One region of the Dermatophilus sp. B7861-1 genome, then DNA from elsewhere that is predicted to be linked to it. Evidence: predicted binding sites of a transcription regulator. Region 1 holds the regulator's gene; the other holds the start of a gene.
The links. The regulator LexA, encoded in region 1, represses DNA repair genes until DNA is damaged. The targets are predictions, from matches to a motif close to TCGAACANNTGTTCGA.

Region 1 (4,350 bases):
TGACGGCTCTTTGGTTCTTACTGCTGAAGCTGGTGGGATGCGGGTGTTGTTGTTGGGGGATGCTGAAGAGTCAGCTACTGCTGCTGTGCGTCGTGCTCTTGAGGGTAGTGGGCAGTTAGGCAGTTTTGATGTGGTGAAGGTGTCGCATCATGGGTCGGCGCATGTTGCTGCAGGGTTGTATAGCGATCTGCGGGCGGCAGTTGCGGTTATTAGTGTGGGGGCGCAGAACACTTATGGGCATCCAGCTCCGTCGGTGATGATGGATTTGCAGCGTTCGGGGGCGAGTGTGTGGCGCACCGATGAGGCGGGGACGGTCTTGATGCATGTTTCCGGTGCTGGTGGTGGCCGGGGTGTTGTGGTTCGGGGGTTGCGAACCAGGTGAGGTTTTAGATCATGAGAGTGGCGGGGATTTCTGGTGATGTGTGTGCGTGTTCTGCGCTGTCGGTGAGGGCGTGGAGGGTGGTGGCGACGGCGGGGACTCGGAAGAGATCGGGTGTGGTGACGGCGTAGACGGTGCGGTGACTTTGGGGGGTGATGTCGCGGATGGCTACGTCGGGGTGGATGGCTTTGGAGAGGTTTAGGGCGGGGATGAGGGCGGCGCCGAGCCCGGCGCCGACGAACCCGAGTACGGCCATGTAGTCCTCGGTTTCGTAGGTGACGCGGGGACGGAATCCGGCCAGGTTGCAGGAGTCCAGGAGGTGGCCGCGGCAGCGGGGGCAGCCGGCGATCCAGTCTTCATTGGTGAGGTCGGCGAGATTGACTACGGGATTGCTGGTGAGGGGGTGTTGGCGGGGGAGTGCGACGTGTACGGGGTCGTCGAATAGTTCGATGGCGTGGAGTGTTTCGAGGTTGTCCTCGGCTGCGGGTAGTCCGGCTCCGTCGTAGGCGAAGACTAAAGCGATGTCGCATTCGCCAGCACGCAGGGCGGCTAATGCTTGCGGGGGTTCACCTTCGGTGAAGGTGACTGTGATGCCGGGGTAGGTTTCGCGTAGTTGCGCTAGGGCGGCCGGGACAATGGCGGCCGATGCCGAGGGGAAGGCCATGAGGCGTACTCGTCCTGATTCGAGTCCGGCGATGGCTGATATTTCGTCTTCGGCTTGTTCGAGTGCGGTGAGTATGGCTGTGGCGTGGCGGGCTAGGACTTCGCCTGCTTCGGTGAGTCGTACGGTGCGGCCTACGCGTTCAACGAGGGTGGTTCCGGTGCGTTGTTCGAGTCGGCGCACCATTTGTGAGATCGCAGGTTGGGAGTAGCCCAGGGAGGCGGCGGCGGAGGTGAAGCTTCCGGCGTCGGCGATGGCGCGCATGACTCGGAAACCGGCGATGTCGATCATGTTGCTGATCATAACGTCGCGTTACTGGTATCGCGGGTGGTCACAGGCGTCGGATGACTGCGGTGACTTTTCCGAGGATGGTGGCGCCGGTGGCGTCGATGGGGTTGTAAGCGGGGTTGTGTGGCATGAGCCAGCGGGAGCCGTCGGGGTTGATTTTTAGGGTTTTGACTGTTGCTTCGGAGTCGAGCATGGCTGCGATGATTTCGCCGTTGCTAGCGGTGGGTTGGCGGCGGACGGCGACCCAGTCTTTGTCGCAGATGGCGGCGTCGACCATGGAGTCGCCGAAGACTTGCAGGAGGAAAAGCTCTCCTTCACCGACGAGTTGACGCGGTAGAGGAAAGACGTCTTCGAGTGCTTCTTCTGCGGGTATGGGGGTGCCAGCTGCGATACGGCCAAGGATGGGCACGTAGGTGGCTTCGGGGTGCAGATCGGTGCCACTTATTTCTGGCGTGGGGGGTTCTGTGGAGTCGGGACGGGACTCTTTGCGGTCGGGGAGGTCTAGGTCGGTGTCGATGAGTATTTCGATGGCGCGGGGGCGGTGGGGGTCGCGGCGTAGGTAGCCCTTGCGTTCGAGGGCGGAGAGCTGGTGGGAGACGCTGCTGGGTGAGGTCAGTCCTGCGGCATCGCCGATTTCGCGCAGGCTGGGTGGATATCCGCGGGATTCAACGCAGACGCGGATGACCTGGAGAACTTTACGTTGCCGTGCAGTGAGTCCGGGGCGTTGTTGAGCGGCGATTTCATGGATCTCGGACATGGGGATCCCTTTCTCTAGCATCGCCTGCCGACAAGGTGAGATCTCGCAGGGGGCGTGTGAACGGTGTCGGAGGGTGAGAGCAAGGTGGGTCTCACCTTGGGCTGGCTGGTTCCCGCTCATTTCGAGGCTCTGGATTGGGCGTGCACGTGAGCCCGATGAGAGTTGCGGGATGGGGCTGTTGTTCGAATTCTAGGCGGCGATGGGGGGTTTCCTCAAACAGATGTTCGGATTCTGTGTTGCGCAGCCCAGAAGGAGGAGTCTATTTGCAGGGTCATGTTGGTCAAGTTGAATTAGTTAAATCGAATATGTGTGCGAAATATCCTTGCTTTTTCTATCGAACTTTTGTTCGATAGAACATGTATTCGAATCATTGGCTCGCGTGCAGCAGGTACAGGTTTGATGTCTGGGTATGAAAAGAGGGAGTTCGTCATGACTGGTCGCAATATGTTGCATGCGGTATCACCTGGCGGGGATCAAGCTGACCTGCGGGGGCATGGTGAAGCCAGCGGTAGGGCCACAGTTGTAGGTGAGGGGTTGGCGACGGTCATTTCTTTCCCGGAATCGAGGCGGGGAGAAGTAAGCCCGGTGTGGTCGATATCTACAGGCCGTTTAGTGGTGGCTTTGGGGGTGGTGTTTGTGGTGTCGCTTGTCGTCTTTATGGTGTGCGCCGGTCCTGATCAGGTGGGGATTGTGATGGATCGCATGGTGACCGTTACGGAGAACCAGTCGACGCTGGCAGATATTGCCCGGGAGTATCTGCCGCAGCTTCCCTCTGGTGATGCGGTGATGATCCTGCAGCAGATCAATGATTTGGCTGATGTGCATGTGAGTGTGGGGCAGCGTTTGTGGATTCCGCGCATGCCGTGAGATTCATTGGGCAACTAGCTTCGACACGCCGGTGGGGGAGTTGGGGTGCTGGGTTGAGGGGCGCGTGAGTGGGGGTGGCCTGTGTGTTTGTGGGCCTGGGGTGGGGAAAGTGACGTATCAAACGGTCTTCCAGCTTTTGTTTGGAGAAGCGGCACCCATAGGATCACTACATCTAGTGACGCCAGATGAAGCATTGTCCATATATTGTGGATGGGTAAAAGGTTTTATATCGCTATTATTTCAGTGGGCCTTTGTCTACTGAAAGAACGTGAACCTGCGTTCCTAGACGTGCGGGGATCCACGCGATGTGGCCGTTCCTCACGGCAGCAACGACACTCAACACGCAAGGAAGGAAAGCGACGTGCACTGCCCATTTTGTCGTCACGACGACAGTCGAGTCATCGACAGTCGCGCGATTGACGACGGATCGGGCATCCGGCGCAGAAGAGAGTGCCCTTCCTGCGGCAGACGTTTCACAACCCTGGAAACCTCCGCACTAGCAGTACGGAAACGTTCCGGCGCAAGTGAGCCCTTCAGCCGCGGAAAAATTGTCACTGGGGTGCGCAAAGCATGCCAAGGTAGACCCGTCTCGGACGACGACCTGGCATTACTTGCCCAACACGTAGAAGAAAACATCAGGATGCGCGGCGCCGCTGAGGTCGACGCGCACGCCATCGGACTGGCAATCCTTGAACCACTACAAGCCCTCGACGTTGTCGCCTACCTAAGGTTCGCCAGCGTCTATCAAGATTTCGAGCGTCTCGAAGATTTCGAGGCTGCGATCGCCCGTCTGCGCCAACCTCAGGACGAGAACGGCGTCATTACCGACGACGGAGACCCACCCGGCAGCGGGTAAGCATCACCATGCTTTCATAGCGCGTTTTTCACATTTCTCACCATCAGCGGGCCAACAACTGGTGCCGCTATCACCCATGCCCGCATTCAGCGGGCGTCCGAGGCCCTACGCCACTGTGCCTGCGTCGTCGACATAGTCAAGCGTTCGGGGCGAGCAAACAGTAAAGCGGCTTCGCAAGAGCCGAGTCTGGGAGGAACGACGTATGAGCGAAACCACCGACACAATGGCTGAATCAGACAACGCAGGCAGGCAAGGAATCACCGTCGCGCGTATCTTCACCACCCCCGGCGTGCACCCCTACGAAGAGGTGACATGGGAAAAACGCGACGTTGTCCAAACAAACTGGAAAACCGGCGAAACAATCTTCGAACAACACGGAGTCGAATTCCCCGACTTCTGGTCAATGAACGCCAGCACCATCGTCACCACAAAATACTTCCGCGGCGCAGTAGGAACACCAACACGTGAATCCTCACTCAAAACACTGATTGACCGAGTCGTCATGACATACGTCACCGCAGGAAAAAAGCACGGCTACTTCG
Region 2 (4,350 bases), 170 kb from region 1:
ATAGCCGTCCTGTACCTGAGCCGCCTTGATCATTCTCGACGGTTGAATCCGATCCTGAGTTCCGTTGCGCACCGGGCATAGACAGGGCCGGATTGTCAGGAACAGGGATTCCTAAATGCTCAAAGGCCGCTGAAGCAGCAATCCGGCCACGCGCTGTACGCAGCATGAGTCCCTCACGTACCAGGAATGGTTCTGCAACGGTCTCAACAGTGTCTGGTTCTTCCCCCACCGCGACAGCTAATGTCGCGACCCCAACAGGTCCACCTCCAAAACGACGACACAACGCATCCAGCACGGCACGGTCAAGACGATCCAACCCGCGACTGTCAACGTCAAACAACTCCAGCGCCGCACAAGCAGCATCAGCATCGAGCACACCACTTCCATGCACCTGAGCCCAGTCACGCACCCGCCGCAAAAGCCGATTAGCGATCCGAGGGGTGCCACGTGAGCGGTCAGCTATCTGAGAAAGACCTTCATCAGTGGCCTCGACATCAAGAAGATTCGCTGATCTGCGAACAATGGCAAGGAGCTCACCACTGTCATAAAAATCAAGATGCCCAGTAAACCCGAAACGATCACGCAAAGGAGCGGGCAGCAAACCAGCCCGCGTGGTGGCCCCCACCACAGTGAAAGGCGCCAACTCCAACGGGATTGCCGTAGCGCCTGGACCTTTACCCACGATGATGTCGACACGGAAGTCCTCCATCGCTAGATAGAGCATCTCCTCAGCGGGGCGGGCCATACGGTGAATTTCGTCGAGGAAAAGCACTTCCCCTTCGGTCAGCGACGACAGGATGGAAGCCAAGTCCCCAGCATGCTGGATAGCTGGCCCGCTCGTAATACGAATAGGAGCCCCAAGCTCAGAGGCCACAATCATGGCTAGCGTGGTTTTACCCAGTCCCGGCGGCCCAGATAAAAGAATGTGGTCCGGGCTGGAAGCACGACGCTTAGCAGCTTCAAGAACAAGGCCAAGCTGGTCACGGACGCGACGCTGACCAGGGAACTCAGCAAGCCGTTTCGGGCGTAGCGCAGCTTCGATCTGACGTTCGTCACCGGATTCATCAACGTGCGCGCTAGGGTCAACGATGCGTGGTGATGCGTCATACGAGCCGTCGTCCCACGTGTCGGCCGAGTGCTCTCCCAAAGGGCTCATCGGCTGAGCTCCTGCAGCGCAGCTTTCAATGCGACACCCACGGGAGCATCAGCATCCACGGTTTTCGCTACCCGTCCTAGGGCTGCCTCGGCTTGTTTGGCAGACCACCCCAGACTCATGAGAGCTTCAGTTACTGAATCATTCCAGACCGGTTCATCACTGCTACTGGCAGCGAGCTCTTCATGGTGGGGGTTTTCGTCAAGGCCGAGTGCCGTCATCTTTTCGCGCAGCTCCAAAATGATCCGTTCCGCGCTTTTCTTACCGATGCCAGGAACTTTCACCAAAGCAGTGACTTCTCCTGCAGAGATCGCTGTCGCCAGCCGGGCAGGCGTGAACACCGCGAGCATGGCCAACGCCATCCTGGGGCCCACTCCACTGACGCTTTGCGCAACCTCGAAAATTTCTTTCTCCTGCGCATCAGCGAATCCGTACAAAGTCCACGCATCTTCACGAACCACCAGGCTCGTGGCCAGCTCTGCCTGTTCTCCAACTCGCAGTGAGGCCGCGGTGGCAGGAGTGAGACGCACCTGTAGCCCCACACCCCCAACCACAATCACAGCCTGATCTAGCCCTGCACTGATGACCGTGCCGCTGATCGAGGCGATCATGCTTCTCCTAAACCATGCTGATTTGCGTTGGGCACCTCACGCCACCGGAGAACGCAAGGCACATATTCGGACATGTGTTCGCCTGCAACGCTACCGCATCCCATCGAAGGTAAAACGTTGCCTCTCAGCGCCCTTGCGCCCGCTTTGTTGCCTGCTCGATACGTGCTGCCGCTCCCCCACGCCACACGTGACACACCGCTAGCGCTAAGGCATCTGCCGCATCAGCGGGTTTAGGAGGAGCATTCAGAGCCAAAATCCGGGTGATCATAGTTGTCACCTGCGCTTTATCGGCCCGCCCATTGCCTGTAACCGCAGCTTTAACCTCACTGGGTGTATGAAGCGCTAACGGCACTTCTCGTCGGGCTGCAGCCAACATAGGGATTGCGCTGGCTTGCGCAGTGCCCATGATCGTACTCACGTCATTGCGGGCGAAAACCCGCTCCACGGCAATTGATTCAGGCTGGTATTGATCGAGCCACTCATCGAGTTGACCGGCCAAAGAATTGAGCCGTTCGTGAATTGGATCGCCAGTGGGGGTTCGGATTACACCTACCGCAACCATGCGCAGTTGTCTTCCAGGAGCACCGTCGACTACGCCTACACCACATCGGGTCAATCCTGGATCTACTCCCAGAACTCGCACCGCTGCTCCTCTTCGTTTGTTCTTTATATGTGTGAGAGCGCCAGGAGGTCTTATTGAGTCACCTGGCGCTCTCATACATTCACGCGTGTGCGCAGAAAGTGTGCTCAGTCTTCGTCTTCGAGCTGGGCGGCCACCTCAGGTGAGATGTCGCCGTTAACGAAGACGTTCTGCACGTCGTCGCTGTCTTCGAGGGCGTCAACGACACGCAACATTTTGCGTGCACCTTCGAGATCGAGCGGAACCTGCAGGTTCGGGACGAATTCTGCTTCAGCAGAGTCGTAGTCCACACCAGCCTCTTGCAGGGCTGTGCGGACGGCAACGAAGTCACTGGCTTCGGAAATGATGCGGAAGCTATCACCGAAGTCTTCGACCTCGTCAGCACCAGCTTCGAGGACGACTTCCAGCAGGGAGTCTTCGGTTGCTTCGCCGTCTTTTTGCGCCTTGGGGACGATGACGACGCCTTTGCGTTCGAAGTTGTAGGCGACCGAACCGGGGTCAGCTAGGGAGCCACCGTTGCGGGTCAGGGCCACGCGCACTTCGGTGGCGGCGCGGTTGCGGTTATCAGTCAGGCACTCGATCAGGACTGCGACACCGCCGGGGGCGTAGCCCTCGTACATGATGGTCTGCCAGTCGGCGCCGCCTGCTTCTGCACCGGATCCGCGTTTGACGGCGCGGTCGATGTTGTCGTTGGGGACCGAGCTCTTCTTGGCCTTCTGGATGGCGTCGAACAGTGTCGGGTTACCGGCTGGGTCACCGCCGCCAGTACGTGCCGCGACCTCGATGTTTTTGATCAGCTTGGCGAACAGCTTGCCGCGCTTGGCATCGATGGCCGCTTTCTTGTGTTTGGTAGTCGCCCACTTGGAGTGACCGCTCATACGTTGTCTCCTCGAAAATCGGAACGGAGTGCCCGCGGATTTGTCGGTATCGATCGCATCCAGATCCGAACCATCGTACCCATCTGTCGTGTAGTGGCCTGCGCCTTCAGAGTGGGGTGGGCTGTTTAGCTTGCTCGAACGAGGTTGACGAAGTGCTGGTGCATGCGGTGGTCGCCGGTTATCTCGGGGTGGAATGCGGAGGCTAAGAGGTTTCCTTGGGCGACGACTACGGGGCGGGGCGTGCTGTGACCGGTGGGTGTTTCGGTGGTGACTGAAGCGAGTATTTCAACCTCAGGGCCGGTGGTTTCTACCCATGGGGCCCGGATGAAGACGGCGCGCATGGGGGTGTCGGTAGTGGTGATGCCAGCTACGGGTAGGTCTGTTTCGAAGGAGGCGATTTGGCGTCCGAATGCGTTGCGTCGCACGACGATGTCGAGGCCTCCGAGGGTTTGTTGGCTTTTTTCGCCGTCGAGGATTGAGTTGGCTAGCAGGATCATTCCGGCGCAGGAGCCGTAGGCGGGCATGCCATTGCGAAGTCGTTCTTTGAGAGGGTCTTGGAGGTCAAAGGTTCGTAGGAGCCGGTCGATCACAGTGGATTCGCCCCCGGGTAGGACGATGCCGTGCACGGTGTGGAGCTCTTCGGGGCGGCGAATGGGCACTGCGGTGGCGCCGCAGGCGGTGATGGCGGTGGCGTGTTCATGCACGTCGCCTTGGAGCGCAAGAATTCCGATGGTGGGCGATGTCACGTCATAAAAGGCTACGTTGTGCGGTGCGGTGGGTTAGGCAAATAGCAGCGGCGGGCAGATGTGCTTGTGGGCTTCTGTCCGCCGCTGTGTTTCTTGGGGTTTATTCAAAGGTGAGTTCGGTGGCTTTTTGGAATTCGGGGTGACGTTCTTTGTTGCGTTTGACTAGCGGCCATAGGAACCACACGGTGGCTGTGAATAGGGCTGCTGCGCCGAGCACCTTCCAGTTGAAGAACTCGTTTGAGGTGTCGATGAGCATGATCACGATGATGCCCACCAGGCAGATGATGCCGAACCAGCCGGTGTAGGGGGCTCCGGGCATGGG

Region 2: the regulator LexA is predicted to act here: its motif matches at 1,831-1,846, upstream of ruvA (Holliday junction branch migration protein RuvA).

Annotation. Positions count from the first base shown of each region.
Region 1 covers NZ_CM180082.1:1,447,557-1,451,906, reverse strand. The annotation lists gene AC2T9U_RS06450 (DNA internalization-related competence protein ComEC/Rec2) at 1-382, shown strand, start outside; gene AC2T9U_RS06445 (LysR family transcriptional regulator) at 387-1,331, opposite strand; gene lexA (transcriptional repressor LexA) at 1,372-2,085, opposite strand; gene AC2T9U_RS06435 (LysM peptidoglycan-binding domain-containing protein) at 2,515-2,952, shown strand; gene nrdR (transcriptional regulator NrdR) at 3,314-3,808, shown strand; gene AC2T9U_RS06425 (vitamin B12-dependent ribonucleotide reductase) at 4,011-4,350, shown strand, end outside.
Region 2 covers NZ_CM180082.1:1,277,822-1,282,171, forward strand. The annotation lists gene ruvB (Holliday junction branch migration DNA helicase RuvB) at 1-1,156, opposite strand, end outside; gene ruvA (Holliday junction branch migration protein RuvA) at 1,153-1,764, opposite strand; gene ruvC (crossover junction endodeoxyribonuclease RuvC) at 1,889-2,407, opposite strand; gene AC2T9U_RS05710 (YebC/PmpR family DNA-binding transcriptional regulator) at 2,512-3,282, opposite strand; gene pdxT (pyridoxal 5'-phosphate synthase glutaminase subunit PdxT) at 3,408-4,028, opposite strand; gene AC2T9U_RS05720 (amino acid permease) at 4,129-4,350, opposite strand, start outside.